One region of the Streptomyces sp. NPDC051582 genome, then DNA from elsewhere that is predicted to be linked to it. Evidence: riboswitches for the same ligand, from Rfam matches in the RefSeq annotation. Region 1 holds a riboswitch; each other region holds the start of a gene.

The links. A riboswitch is a leader RNA that binds a small molecule or an ion and turns the genes downstream of it on or off. The one in region 1 is predicted to bind cyclic di-AMP.
Region 2: another riboswitch for cyclic di-AMP. It lies ahead of AB0M92_RS11940 (LysM peptidoglycan-binding domain-containing M23 family metallopeptidase); the one in region 1 lies ahead of AB0M92_RS25850 (M23 family metallopeptidase).
Region 3: another riboswitch for cyclic di-AMP. It lies ahead of AB0M92_RS03485 (transglycosylase family protein); the one in region 1 lies ahead of AB0M92_RS25850 (M23 family metallopeptidase).

The regions. Positions count from the first base shown of each region.
Region 1 covers NZ_JBFAZJ010000021.1:129,171-133,898, reverse strand. Annotated here, with positions in the region: gene AB0M92_RS25865 (GNAT family N-acetyltransferase) at 1-102, opposite strand, end outside; gene AB0M92_RS25860 (HPr family phosphocarrier protein) at 287-568, shown strand; gene AB0M92_RS25855 (GntR family transcriptional regulator) at 745-1,410, opposite strand; gene AB0M92_RS25850 (M23 family metallopeptidase) at 1,574-2,368, opposite strand; cyclic di-AMP (ydaO/yuaA leader) riboswitch at 2,382-2,540, opposite strand; gene AB0M92_RS25845 (pitrilysin family protein) at 2,725-4,092, opposite strand; gene AB0M92_RS25840 (pitrilysin family protein) at 4,113-4,728, opposite strand, start outside.
Region 2 covers NZ_JBFAZJ010000007.1:61,735-66,462, reverse strand. Annotated here, with positions in the region: gene AB0M92_RS11945 (SGNH/GDSL hydrolase family protein) at 116-901, opposite strand; gene AB0M92_RS11940 (LysM peptidoglycan-binding domain-containing M23 family metallopeptidase) at 1,068-2,051, opposite strand; cyclic di-AMP (ydaO/yuaA leader) riboswitch at 2,056-2,264, opposite strand; gene AB0M92_RS11935 (tyrosine-protein phosphatase) at 2,542-3,360, shown strand; gene AB0M92_RS11930 (aspartate aminotransferase family protein) at 3,388-4,728, opposite strand, start outside.
Region 3 covers NZ_JBFAZJ010000002.1:79,375-84,102, reverse strand. Annotated here, with positions in the region: gene AB0M92_RS03495 (cytochrome P450) at 1-737, shown strand, start outside; gene AB0M92_RS03490 (transglycosylase family protein) at 840-1,892, shown strand; cyclic di-AMP (ydaO/yuaA leader) riboswitch at 2,175-2,345, shown strand; gene AB0M92_RS03485 (transglycosylase family protein) at 2,348-3,043, shown strand; gene eno (phosphopyruvate hydratase) at 3,309-4,595, shown strand; gene AB0M92_RS03475 (septum formation initiator family protein) at 4,722-4,728, shown strand, end outside.

The DNA.
Region 1 (4,728 bases):
GTCCTCCGTGGTGATCGGCCTGATGCGGGCGGTACCGCCGTCGCGCAGGACGACGTCCGCTTCCCAGTGGGCCGGGTACGAGGGGTCCGACGCGGTGGTCATGCGGCGATCTTAAGGCCAGGACCGGCCGAACGGCTCCTGCGCGGCGCACGAGGCAAGCAGGGGCAAACCAGTGCAAGCTGGGGTAGGTCGAGCGGCGGTGGATTCGGGCCGAAGGTCGGTCGGAGCATGAGGGACGTCGTGAGAGACTGGTCTAGACAACCGTAAGAACCTGAAGGGCATCACCATGGCAGAGCGCCGCGTCAACGTCGGCTGGGCCGAGGGCCTGCACGCTCGTCCCGCCTCGATCTTCGTCCGCGCGACGACCGCTTCCGGCGTCCCGGTGACCATCGCGAAGGCCGACGGGAACCCCGTCAACGCCGCCTCCATGCTCGCGGTGCTGGGCCTGGGCGCGCAGGGCGGCGAAGAGATCGTCCTCGCGTCCGACGCCGAGGGCGCCGAGGCGGCGCTGGACCGCCTCGCGAAGCTGGTCGCCGAAGGTCTTGAGGAGCTCCCCGAGACCGTCTGACCCTTCGGGTTCACCCCGGGCACACGAAGGAGCCGCGGCCACCACCGATATTCCGGTGGCCGCGGCTTCCGCGTTCCGGGCGTCTGCGCATTCGGGAATTCATCGCAGGGCGCCGGGTGAGAGCATTTGCGGCGTGAATTGAATTGCGGGCCCCACTCTTTGATACCCGCCTTTTGTTAATGCGGACCGCCCGCCGTGTTTACGGCATGTTGCGAAGTCCTCACCCGCAGCCGGTGCGCCCCGGCCGCGCGGTCCGCGTGCATCACCGTCAGCGCGCGGGCCCGCTCGGCGTCACCGCGCGCGACCGCGTCCACGATCGCGCCGTGCTCCGCCCAGGAGTCCACGGGCCGGGCCGGCGCCTCCACCGCGTACATCCAGGCGACCTTGTGCCGCATCTGCGTGAGCAGCACGATCAGCCCGGGGCTGGCGGAGGCCTGGGCGAGGGTCTCGTGGAACCAGCCGCCCAGGGACCGCAGATCCTCGCCCTGGCCCCGTCTGGCCCGCTCCTGACCCAGTCTGACCAGCCCGCGGAGCACCTTGAGGTGGCCCTCGGTGCGCCGCCGGGCCGCGCGCGCGGCCGCCAGCGGCTCCAGCACCAGCCGCAGCTCCAGCAGGTCGGCCGCCTCCTGCTCGGTGGGTTCGGCGACGCAGGCGCCCGCGTGCCGCCGGGTGGTGACGAAGCCCTCGGACTCCAGGGTCCGCAGCGCCTCGCGGACCGGGACGCGGGAGACCCCGTACCGGCGGGCCAGCAGCTCCTCGGTGAGCCGGGCGCCCGGTTCGAAGACGCCGGTGACGATGTCTTCGCGGATTGCCGTGCATACCGCGTGCGCAGGAATTCGCAAGTCCGGACCTCCGCCTATTTCCGACTGCCGACCGCCTTACGGGGACTCTATTGCACCGGGCGATAAATTCCGAGCGCGGGCGAAAATAGCAGACGTTTACGGCCAACACGAAGGCCCCGGCTCGGGGAGCCGGGGCCTTCGGTGAAGTGCGGGGTGCCGCTGATCAGACGTCGACGCCGTGGCTGCGCAGGTACGCGACCGGGTCGATGTCCGAGCCGTACTGGGCGCCGGTACGGGCCTCGAAGTGCAGGTGCGGGCCGCTGGAGTTGCCGGTGGAGCCCGACAGGCCGATCTGCTGGCCGGCGGTGACCTGGTCGCCGACGGAGACGCTCAGCGAGGACATGTGGCCGTACTGCGTGTACGTGCCGTCGGCGTGCTTGATGACGACGTTGTTGCCGTACGCGCCGCCCCAGCCGGCCTCGACCACGGTGCCGGTGCCGACCGCGTGCACGGTGGTGCCGGAGGCCGCGTGGAAGTCGATGCCGGTGTGGCTGCCGGAGGACCACATGCCGCCGCCCGCGTGCCACTGGGTGCTGACGTAGGACCCGTCGACGGGGGCGACGAAGGTGTTGAGGCGCTTGCGCTCCTCCTCGCGGGCGGCGCGCTCGGCGGCCTCGCGCTCGGCCTTCGCCTTCTCCTCGGCCTTCTGCTTGGCCTCGGCGGCGCGGGCCTTGGCGTCGGCCTCCGCCTTCGCCTTGAGGGCCGCGGCCTCGGCCGCGTGCTCCTGGGCGTCGGCCTGGGCCTCGATCTGGCCCTGGAGGTCCTCGGCGGTCACGACGGCGTTCAGGCCGGTGTCCTCCATGGAGGGGGCCTTGTCCGACGCGGCGAACGCCGGGCCTGCGAGGGAGCCGACGACACCGGTGGTGGCGAGGGCGGCTATGCCGGCGTAACCGGCGGTCTTGCGGCTCAGACGACTGGAACCACGGTGCTTACCGGCGGCACGACTGCCAAACGCCATGAAGGGGTTGATCCTTTCCTTCCTTCTCGCCTACCGGGTTAGCTGACGGGTTCGGAGCAGGAAGGTCTCCTACGGGCCCCCTCTGGCGAGGCGGTCCGATTCACCCCAGGGACACATGTGGGTCCCCGGCTCCCCAGGCTCGCGCCTGACGGGGACTCGGCGATCGCTGCCCGGTGCCGCGGGTGCGGCGGGTACAACTGACGGACAGCACGGCCGACGCTAGGCGGATCATCAGTCAATCGCCAAACACCCACGCGTTTTTGTTGCATACGCCACACCCCATACGAGCAACCTCTCCGCGAAACAGACAAAAGGGGCCCCGGCGGACAAGCCGCCGGAGCCCCTTGGAATGTCCGTCAGTTGGTGACGACGGTGACCTCGCCGATGCCCAGCGCCCGCACCGGCTCCTCGATCTGCGCGGCGTCGCCCACCAGGACCGTGACCAGGCGGTCCACCGGGAACGCGGCCAGGACGGCCGACGTCGCCTCCACCGTGCCGGTTTGGGCCAGCTGCGCGTACAACTGCGACTGGTAGTCGTCCGGGAGCTCCTGCTCGACCTGGTCGGCGAGCGTGCCGGCGACGGCCGCGGCCGTCTCGAACTTCAGCGGGGCCACGCCCACCAAGTTCTGCACCGCCACGTCCCGTTCGGCGTCGGTCAGGCCGCCCTCCGCGAGGGTGCGGAGCACCTTCCAGAGGTCGTCGAGCGCCGGGCCGGTGTTGGGGGTGTCCACCGAGCCGCTGATGGCGAGCATCGAGGCGCCCTTGCCGTCGGCCGTGGAGCGCAGCACCTGGCCGAAGGCGCGCACGCCGTACGTGTAGCCCTTCTCCTCGCGCAGCACCTTGTCCAGGCGCGAGGTGAGGGTGCCGCCCAGGCAGTACGTGCCGAGCACCTGCGCCGCCCAGACCCGCTCGTGACGGTCCGGCCCGATGCGGCCGATGAGCAGCTGCGTCTGGACCGCGCCGGGCCGGTCCACGATGACCACGCGGCCGGTGTCGTCGGCGGTGACCGCGGGGACCGGGAGCGGCTCGGCGGAATTGCCGGTCCAGGCGCCCAGGGTGTCCCCCAGGACGGCGTCCAGGTCGATGCCGGTCAGGTCGCCGACGACCACCGCGGTGGCGGTGGCGGGACGTACGTGGGCCTCGTAGAAGGCGCGTACGGCCGCGGAGTCGATCCGGGCGACCGTCTCCTCGGTGCCCTGGCGCGGCCGGGACATCCGCAGGGTCGGCGGGAAGAGCTGCCGGGAGAGCTCCTTGGCGGCCCGGCGCTGCGGGCTGGCCAGCTCGTGCGGGATCTCGTCGAGCCGGTTGCGCACCAGCCGGTCGACCTCGCTGTCGGCGAAGGCCGGCGCGCGCAGCGCCTCGGCGAGCAGGCCGAGCGCCTTGTTCAGACGGGAGGCCGGGACCTCCAGGGAGACCCGCAGGCCCGGGTGGTCGGCGTGCGCGTCGAGCGTGGCGCCGCAGCGCTCCAGCTCGGCCGCGAACTCCTCGGCGGAGCGCTTGTCCGTGCCCTCGGACAGCGCACGGGCCATGATGGTCGCCACGCCGTCCAGGCCTTGCGGCTCGGCGTCCAGCGGTGCGGCGAGGTTGACCTCGACGGCGACGACCTGCTGGCCGGGCCGGTGGCAGCGCAGCACGGTCAGGCCGTTGGGCAGCGAGCCCCGCTCGGGGGCCGGGAAGGCCCACGGCCGGGCCTGGCCGGCCTGCGGCTGCGGGTGGAAGGTCATCGTGACGGCTGCGGTGTCGCTCACTGCTCCGCCCCTTCGTTCTCGTCGCTCTCACCGTTCTCGCCGGCTTCTGCCGGGAGCGGCTCGTACACCAGCACCGCGCGGTTGTCGGGGCGCAGTCGGGCCGCGGCCACGGCCTGCACCTCCTCGGCGGTGATGTCGAGGACGCGGCCCACCGCGGTCAGCGCCAGCTGCGGGTCGCCGAACAGCACCGCGAAGCGGCACAGTTCGTCGGCGCGCCCGGCCACCGTGCTCAGCCGGTCCAGCCATTCCCGCTCCAGCTGCGCCTGGGCGCGCTCCATCTCCTCGGCCGTGGGGCCCTCGGCGGCGAACCGCGCGAGCTCCTCGTCCACGGCCGCCTCGATGGCGGGCACCTCGACGCCGCTGGAGGTCTTCACGTCCAGCCAGCCCAGCGAGGGCGCGCCGGCGAGCCGCAACATGCCGAAGCCGGCCGCGACCGCCGTCTGGTCGCGGCGCACGAGGCGGTTGTGGAGCCGGGAGGACTCGCCGCCGCCCAGCACGGTCAGCGCCACGTCGGCGGCGTCGCACTCGCGGCTGCCGTCGTGCGGGAGCCGGTAGGCGGCCATCAGCGCGCGGGCAGGGACCTCCTCGACGATCTCCTCGCGGAGCTCGCGG
Region 2 (4,728 bases), on a different contig from region 1:
CAACGCGTACCGGCCCCGAAGGATTCCGCCGCGCGCCCCCGTTCTCACGCGCTCCCCCGGCCTCCCGCGTCCCCCTCCCCCCTCCCGTTCGCCCCTCGCGTCCCCTCCGCCGCCCCTACAGCGGCAGCAGGTCCGGGCGCTTCGCCTCCACGTGGTCCCCGGAGGACTCCCCGCGCAGCCGTCGCCCGATCCACGGCACCAGGTACTCCCGCGCCCACTGGATGTTGTCCCGGGTCACGTCCACCGAGCCGCGCGGCTCCTGCGGCGGCCACGGCTGGTCGGGGTCGGTCGGCACCTCCAGTCCCAGGACCTGGGCCGCGCGCAGCGCGACCCGGGTGTGTCCCTCGGGCGACAGGTGCAGCCGGTCGTCGTCCCAAGCCCGCCGGTCCTGTACGGACTTCAGCGACCAGAGGTCGAGCACCGGGCAGTCGTAGCGGTCGGCGATGGCGCGCACGTGCGCGTTGTACGTCGCGATCTTGCCCCGCAGGTGCTTGAGGACCGGTACGCCGCGGGTGTCGAAGCCCGTGGTGATCATGATCTGGCCGACGGCCCCGGAGAGGTCGGCGACCGCCGCCTCGAACCGCTCCGCCGCGTCGTCCGGGTCGCTGCCGGGCCGGATGATGTCGTTGCCGCCCGCGCAGAAGCTCACCAGGTCCGGTGCGAGCTCCTTGGCCCGGGGGACCTGTTCGGCCACGACCTGGTCGAGGAGGCGCCCCCGCACGGCCAGGTTCGCGTACCGGAATTCGTTTTCCTCGCGCTGATCGGCCAGGAGTACGGCCAGCCGGTCCGCCCAGCCGAGAAAGGTCCCCCCGGGTCCCGGGTCCCCCACACCCTCGGTGAAGCTGTCCCCGATCGCCGCGTACGAGCCGATGGTCTTGAGTGTCGTCTTCGTCGCTGCCACGAGAACACATCTTTCACCCCGGCGCGTGACCTACGCCACCGTAGGCAGGGGTTGACGGACCGTGATCTATACCACCTGTTCGGTACGGAATAACAGCGCGTGAGGCCGGGACCCCCCTCGGGTCCCGGCCTCACGCGTCCGGCTGCCTCTCCGACGGCGGGAGCCGTCAGATGCTCACGCCCTTCGAGCGGAGGTAGGCCAGCGGGTCGATGTCCGAGCCGTAGGACGGCCCGGTGCGGATCTCGAAGTGCAGGTGCGGGCCGGTGGAGTTGCCCGTGGAGCCGGACAGGCCGATGGTCTGGCCGCCGGCGACGCTCTGGCCGACCGAGACGGAGAGCTGGGACAGGTGGCCGTACTGCGAGTACTTGCCGTCCGCGTGCCGGATGACGACCTCGTTGCCGTACGCACCGCCCCAGCCCGCGGAGACCACGGTGCCCGCGCCGACGGCTCGGACCGTGGTGCCGGAGCTCGCGACGAAGTCGACACCGGTGTGGTAGCCGCTGGACCACATGGCGCCGGGGGTCTTGTACTGGGTGGAGATGCCGCCACCGCCGACGGGTGCGACGAAGCCGGCGGCGCTGACCGCGGCGCCGGCCGACGTGGCGGGGGCGCTCTTCCCGGCGGCCTCGGCGGTCCCGGCGGCGGGGGCCTTTGCCACGGGGGCCTTCTCTTGCGCCGCGGAGTGCGAGGACTTCTTCGCCGGGGCCGGCGCCGGCTTCTCCGCCGGAGCCGGAGCCCGCTCGGCCGCGGCCGGAGCGCCGCCCTTGGCCGCGAGGGTCAGCTTCAGCCCGGGGTGGATCAGCGAGGGGTCGCTGCCGACGGCCTCGCGGTTGTCGGCGTACAGCTGCTGCCAGCCGCCCGAGAGGTGGCGGTCCTGGGCGATCTTGGAGAGGTAGTCCCCCGGCACGACGGTGTAGACGGCCGAAGCGGCGGGCGAACCCTGCTCGACGGCGGCGGGCGCGGCGACGAGGGCCGCCGGAAGCCGCGGGGCCTGCACGGGGGCCGCGGCGGGCGCCCCGGCCGGGGCGGCCTGGGCGCCGGCGGCGCCCAGCAGCGGCAGCGCGAGGGCCGCACCGCCGGTGCCCGCGACGGCGAAGCCGCGCGCCATGGAACGGGACTTGGGACGTCGGTGCTTACCCTTTGCAGGCATGGCGAATTCCTCTCCGTCGCCTGCGAGGTGAGCTGTCGGGTTCGGACTGGAGATGTCCGGCCGCCCATGAACCGAACATGAACGGCTTCACCCCGAGCTGTTCGGATGCGAAAGATCCGAAACAGCGGCCTACCTGGTTCCCCCGCTCCTGCCGCGCGCGTGAATAGTCGGGTGCGGTTTCCGGACGGCGGCAGGATTCGGCGGTCCATCCGGATCGATCGCGAAGGTAATCGAGCCCCGCCGCACGGAACAAGCCGCGATTTTCTGACGGATTCACAGAACGGGGAATCCGAAGGAATTCCGGTCACCCTCCGTCCATTCCCCCGCGCCAACAACCGCCCCGGCCGGGCCATTCGCCTTTGACGATCAGGCACTCACGGTCACCGTATGATCTGGCTCACGGAGCTGCACCCGATCTCGCCTCCGGTTATGGCAAGTTGGTCCCAAATAGCGTAATTCGGACAGACCACGACGACGCGGAGGAGTTCCCGTGACCCAGCAGATACCCCGGCCCGCGCTGACGGAGCCCGTACCGGAGCCCGAACTCGCGGGAGTGCGCAACTTCCGTGACGTGGGCGGCTTGCCGACGACCGACGGTCGGAGGGTCAAGCCGGGAAAACTGTTCCGTAGCGGACATCTGGCACATGCCACCGAAACCGATGCAGAATTCCTCGCATCGCTCGGTCTGCACACCATCTTCGACTTCCGCAACAATGCCGACCACGCCCTGGAAGGGCTCGACGTGGAGCTCCCCGGCGTACGGAACCTCAACATCCCGCTGTCGGATCCGGCCGACGGCAAGGAGTTCTGGAAGATGGTCCGCGACGGCGGCCTCGAACAGCTCCGCGGGCTCCTCGGCGAGGGCAGGGCCGCCGACCGGATGACCAACTCCTACCGCGCGATGATCGAGAACCGCACCCCCGAGCACAGCCGGGTCGTGCACGCCCTCGCCGAGGACAGCGTCCCCGCGCTCATGCACTGCGCCGCCGGCAAGGACCGGGCCGGCCTGTCGATCGCCGTCACCCTGCTCGCGCTCGGCGTCGAGCGCACGGCGATCCTGGCGGACTACCTGGAGTCCAACGCCCCGCACCGCCGCTACCGGGTGCGCCGCGGCAGCGAGGCGCCCGAGGCCCGCTCCCCCGAGGTGATGGAGCTGCTCGCGCCGCTGTTCGACGCCCGCGCGGAGTACCTGACGGCCGCCTTCGACGCCATCGACACGCACTGGGGCGGGGTCGACCGGTACCTCGCCGAAGGGCTCGGACTCGCCCCCGAGACCCTCGGCCGGCTGCGGGACCGGCTGCTCGACTGAGAGCCGGCCCCGCCGTGGAGCGGGCCGTCAGCCGCCGCCGACGGCCTGCTTCACCAGCGTCCTGCCGAAGTCCCACATCAGGCCGCCCCCGCCGTGCGCCTCGTCCATGACCTCCCGGAAGGCCCCGACGAACCGGTCGACGTCCCGCTCGTCCACGATCAGCGGCGGGATGAGCTTGATCACTTCCAGGTGGTCGCCCGACACCTGGGTCAGGATCCGGTGCTTCTGCAGCAGCGGCACCACGACCATCTGCGCGAACAACCCCTTGCGGGCCGCCTGGAGCATGGTCCACCGGCTCCGCAGCCCGAGCGAGGACGGCCGCCCGAACTCGATGCCGATCATCAGGCCGCGCCCCCGTACCTCGTGGAGCAGCTCGTACTCGTCCACGAGCGCGGCGAGCCGCCCGCGCAGCAGGTCGCCCATCGCCCGCGCGTTCGCCACCACCGACTCGTCCTCCATCACGGAGATCACCGCCAGCCCGGCCGCCATGGCCTGCGCGTTGGAGCCGAAGCTGGCGGAGTGCACGAGCACCCGGTCCATGGACGAGTAGACCTTCTTGAAGATCCAGTCCTTGCCCAGGGTCGCACCCACCGGCACGTAGCCGCCCGACAGGGCCTTGGCCACGCACACCAGGTCCGGCTCCACGCCCGGCTCGTGCTGGTACGCGTAGAAATCGCCGGTCCGGCCCAGCCCCGTCTGCACCTCGTCCGCGATCAGCAGCGCCTTGTGCCGGTGCAGCAGCTCCTGCGCGGCGCGCAGGAATCCGGGCGGGGCCGCGAGCACGCCCTTGCCCTGGATCGGCTCGACGACGAAGGCGGCGACGTCGCCCCGCCGCAGTTCCCGCTCCAGGGCGGCCAGGTCCCCCAGGGCGATCTTCGTATCGGGCAGCAGCGGCGCGAACCCGTCCCGGAACCCGCTCTCGCCGTTGACCGACAGCGAGCCCGTGGTCAGCCCGTGGAAGGCGTGGTCGCAGTAGAGGATCCTGGGCCGGCCGGTGGCGTACCGGGCGAACTTCAGGGCCGTCTCCACCGCCTCGGTGCCGCTGTTGCCGAAGAACACCCGGTCCAGGTGCGGGCTGTACGAGAGCAGCTTCTCCGCCAGCAGCCCGGGCAGCGGCTGGCAGTCGAACCGGGTCAGATCGGCGAGCTGAGCGTCCAGGACGTCGTGCAGGGCCCTGCGGACGACCGGATGGTGCCGGCCCAGGCCCATGACCCCGAACCCGGCGAGCATGTCCAGGTAGTCGTTGCCCTCGGCGTCCCAGAAGTGCGCGCCCTCGGCCCGTACGTAGACCTTGTCGAAGCCGATCGTGCGCAGCATCCGGGGCAGCTGGTGGTTGAGGTGCCTGGAGTGCAGCTCGTACCGTTCCCC
Region 3 (4,728 bases), on a different contig from region 1:
GTGACTGGGCCGGGATGATGATCCGGCACGGCGGCGGCCCGCGCGGCGGGGTCGCCCGCTCCGTGAAGCAGATGCGGACCTATCTCGGTGAACTCATCCACCGCAAAAGGGATGATCTGGGCAATGACCTGATTTCGGACCTGATCCGCGCGAGCGACCACGGCGACCACCTGACGGAGGCCGAGGCCACCGCGATGGCCTTCATCCTCCTGTTCGCCGGATTCGAGACGACCGTGAACCTCATCGGCAACGGCGTCCACTCCCTCTTCATGAACCCCGCTCAGCGCGCCCGCCTCCAGGATTCCCTCGCCGCCGGCGAAACCGCCCTGCTGGAGACCGGCATCGAGGAACTGCTGCGCTACGACGGCCCCGTGGAGCTGGCCACCTGGCGGTTCGCCACCGAGCCGCTGACCCTCGGCGGCCAGGAGGTCGCGACGGGCGATCCGGTGCTCGTCGTCCTCGCCGCGGCCGATCGCGATCCCGAGCGGTTCGCCGATCCGGACACCCTCGACCTCTCCCGCACCGACAACCAGCACCTCGGGTACGGGCACGGAATCCACTACTGCCTGGGTGCTCCGCTCGCACGACTTGAAGGACAGACGGCGCTTGCGACTTTGCTGACGCGTCTGCCGGATCTGGAACTCGCTGTTCCGCCCAACGAGCTTCGCTGGCGCGGGGGTCTGATCATGCGTGGCCTGCGCACTCTTCCCGTGAAGTTCACAGCCCGAAACCCCTGAACTCTCTTTGACCGTAAGTCAGCCCCCGTCAAGAGTTGTTACTCGCATGCTAAGGCGGCTAGGTTCTGCCGTTACCCAGCCGTTATGCGAAAGGTGCAGCTCATGCGTTCCGGGAACGGCCGCCACAGACGCCCCCGCCAGGTACCCGCGATAGTCGTCACCGCCGGAGTCACCGGTTCCGCGTTGGCCCTGCCCCTGCTCGCCGCCACCGGCGCGAGCGCGGCCGAGGCCTCCACGTGGGACACGGTGGCCGAGTGCGAGAGCGGCGGCTCCTGGAGCGCCAACTCCGGCAGCGGGTCCTACGGCGGACTCTCGTTCACGCAGGAGCAGTGGAGCGCTTCGGGCGGCCTGGAATTCGCCGAGCGCCCCGACCTCGCGAGCCGCTCGCAGCAGATAGCCGTCGCCGAGCGCGTACTGGGCGCCCAGGGCCCCGAGGCCTTCGGGCACTGCTCGGAGACGGCCGGACTGACCCGGCAGGGCCCCGCGGCCGCCGTGGACCCGGGCCTGCCCGGCACGCTCGGCCCGGTCACCCCGAGCCCCTCGCGCCCCGACGACTCGGTCCCGGCCGGCGGTTCCGGTGCGAAGCCGCAGGACTTCGGCGCCCCGACCCCGACTGCGACCCCGGTCTTCACCCTTCCGCCGGCGCCGCTCGCGCCGAACAGCGGACTGCCCGTCATGCCCGACCCGGACCTGCCGTCCACTTCGCCGAGCGCCCCGGTGCTCCCGGGCGACCCGACGACGTCCCCGGGCACCCCGACGGCGCCCACCGACCCGACGGCCCCCTCGACGGGCACCCCGACCACGCCGGGCAGCCCGGATCCGACCGCTCCGGTCACCCCGGCCGACCCGAGCGCCCCCGCCTCCCCCTCGGCCCCGGGCACCCCGGGCGTCCCGGGTGCCACGACCGACCCGGCCGGCATCCCGGACCCCTCCGGTAGCGGCAAGCACCGTGGTACGCCCGCGCTTGAGGTGCCCGCCACGCCTGACGCGGCGTCGGATCCCTCGTACACGGTTCAGGCGGGCGACAGTCTGGCAACCATCGCTTCTGCCAAGGGGGTCAAGGGCGGCTGGAACGCGCTCTACCAGGCCAACGAGCTGGTCATCGGCGATGACGCCAATCTGATCAAGCCCGGTCAGAATCTGGATCTAAGTTAGAAATAGCGGCACTTCGGACACCCGGAAAAGGCTGAATGTCCGTTATCTGCAAGTGAGACATGTGTCTCTTCCGGTCAACTGGCGTGTCCCGCCTGGAGCCTTCCGCAAACCCCGCCCTCACCTGCGCAAACGCCCGCAAGGAGGGCGCAAGTAGGGCCCGTTTCTCCCCGGTGTTCCTCGTTGAACATCGGGGAGAGACCTGTCTACCTTCTGAGTCGCCCGCCACCGCGGGCTCCTTCGACCGCATCGCCGAATCCTGCCGGCGGACGGGGGGAACAGTCGTCGCGTCAAGCGCCGAAGGCAGGAGCGGGGGAACCAAGGTAGGCGCCGGGACCGGCCGTTGAGAGACGGCGAGGGAACGGCTAGGGGTTAAGTCGTGCGCCACACCGCACGGCCGGGCACTCATCAGCCCGAACCCGACAGCTCACCTCGTAGGCGTCGGTGAGGAGAACTCCATGCTGATTTCCGGCAAGGGAAAGCACCGTCGCGCCGGCAAGGCCGCCCGCATCGTCACGCTCGCCGGTGTCGCCGGTGTCGCCGTCGCCGCCCCCCTGATGGCGGCCGGCTCGGCCTCCGCCGCCACGGCCTCCCAGTGGGACGCCGTCGCGAGCTGCGAGTCCGGCGGCAACTGGTCCATCAACACGGGCAACGGCTACTACGGCGGCCTGCAGTTCTCGTCCTCCACGTGGGCCGCGTACGGCGGCAAGTCGTACGCCTCGCAGGCCAACCAGGCCTCCAAGTCGCAGCAGATAGCCATCGCCGAGAAGGTCCTCAAGGGCCAGGGCAAGGGCGCCTGGCCGGTCTGCGGCAAGGGCCTCTCCAGCTCCGCTTACAACGGTGGTGGCGCGACCGACACCCCGAAGAAGACGGAAACGAAGACCGAGACCAAGAAGACCCAGCCGAAGAAGACCGAGCCGAAGAAGGAGACCACGCGCGAGAGCTCCGCGCCGGTCACCCGCTCCGAGCGTGCCGAGGCCCCGGTCGTGAAGACCGGCAACGGCTCGTACGAGGTCAAGCCGGGCGACACCCTGGGCACCATCGCCGAGGCCAACGGCGTCAAGGGCGGCTGGGAGAAGCTCTTCGAGCTCAACAAGGACATCGTCTCGGACGCCGACCTCATCTTCCCGGGTCAGATGCTCAAGCTCAGCTGAATCCCGCAGTGACGACCGCGGCCGCCCGTGCGGCGCCGCGGCAGCCCGACCGCCCGGCGCGTCTTCCCCTCACGCGCCGGGCGGCGGCGTTCGCGCCCGCGGTCCAGGGTCCTATGTACCGGAAGGCGGGTATTCGGGCCCTTTTTCGTCCCAGGGGGCGGGCGGTCGGCCGGCCGAGTGCCCGGAGGCGGTTAGGCTCTAGTCGGCGGGGCCATCCCACGGCCCGACATGCCACCGCACACCCAGCGTCACATCCCAGAAGGAGATGCTCGTGCCGTCCATCGACGTCGTCGTAGCCCGGGAAATCCTGGACTCCCGAGGCAACCCCACGGTCGAGGTCGAGGTGGGCCTCGACGATGGCAGCACCGGCCGTGCTGCAGTTCCGTCCGGCGCCTCCACCGGTGCCTTCGAGGCCATTGAGCTCCGTGACGGTGACCCCAACCGTTACATGGGCAAGGGTGTCGAGAAGGCCGTCCTCGCGGTCATCGAGCAGATCGGCCCGGAGCTCGTCGGCTACGACGCCACCGAGCAGCGCCTGATCGACCAGGCCATGTTCGACCTGGACGCCACCGACAACAAGGGCTCGCTCGGCGCCAACGCCATCCTCGGCGTCTCCCTCGCCGTCGCGCACGCCGCGTCCGAGGCCTCGGACCTCCCGCTGTTCCGCTACCTCGGCGGCCCGAACGCGCACCTGCTGCCCGTTCCGATGATGAACATCCTCAACGGCGGTTCGCACGCCGACTCCAACGTGGACATCCAGGAGTTCATGATCGCGCCCATCGGCGCGGAGTCCTTCTCCGAGGCGCTGCGCTGGGGTGCCGAGGTCTACCACACCCTCAAGAAGGTCCTGCACACCAAGGGCCTCTCCACCGGCCTGGGCGACGAGGGCGGCTTCGCCCCGAACCTGGAGTCCAACCGCGCCGCGCTCGACCTCATCGTCGAGGCCATCAAGCAGGCCGGCTACGTCCCGGGCAAGGACATCGCGCTCGCGCTCGACGTCGCCGCGTCCGAGTTCTACAAGGACGGCAAGTACGAGTTCGAGGGCCAGTCCCGCTCGGCCGCCGAGATGACCGAGTACTACGAGGAGCTCGTCTCCGCGTACCCGATGGTCTCCATCGAGGACCCGCTGTACGAGGACGACTGGGCCGGCTGGAAGACCCTCACCGACAAGCTGGGCACCAAGGTCCAGATCGTCGGCGACGACCTCTTCGTCACCAACCCGGAGCGCCTGGCCCGCGGCATCGAGGAGGGCTCCGCGAACGCCCTGCTCGTGAAGGTGAACCAGATCGGTTCGCTGACCGAGACCCTCGACGCCGTCGAGATGGCCCAGCGCAACGGCTTCAAGTGCATGATGTCGCACCGCTCCGGCGAGACCGAGGACGTCACCATCGCGGACCTCGCCGTCGCCGTGAACTGCGGCCAGATCAAGACCGGCGCCCCGGCCCGCTCGGACCGCGTCGCCAAGTACAACCAGCTGCTGCGCATCGAGGAGATCCTCGACGACGCCGCCGTGTACGCCGGCCGCAGCGCCTTCCCGCGCTTCAAGGGCTAATCACGGCAGCCCTCCGGGGCTGGCCTCCGTACGTCCCCGCACTCGGTCCCGTACCGTGTGCGGGGACGTATTGCGTAGCGCGTACCGCGCGCCCAGGGACAGAGGGACACAGGGGAGGCGGGATCAATGGCCG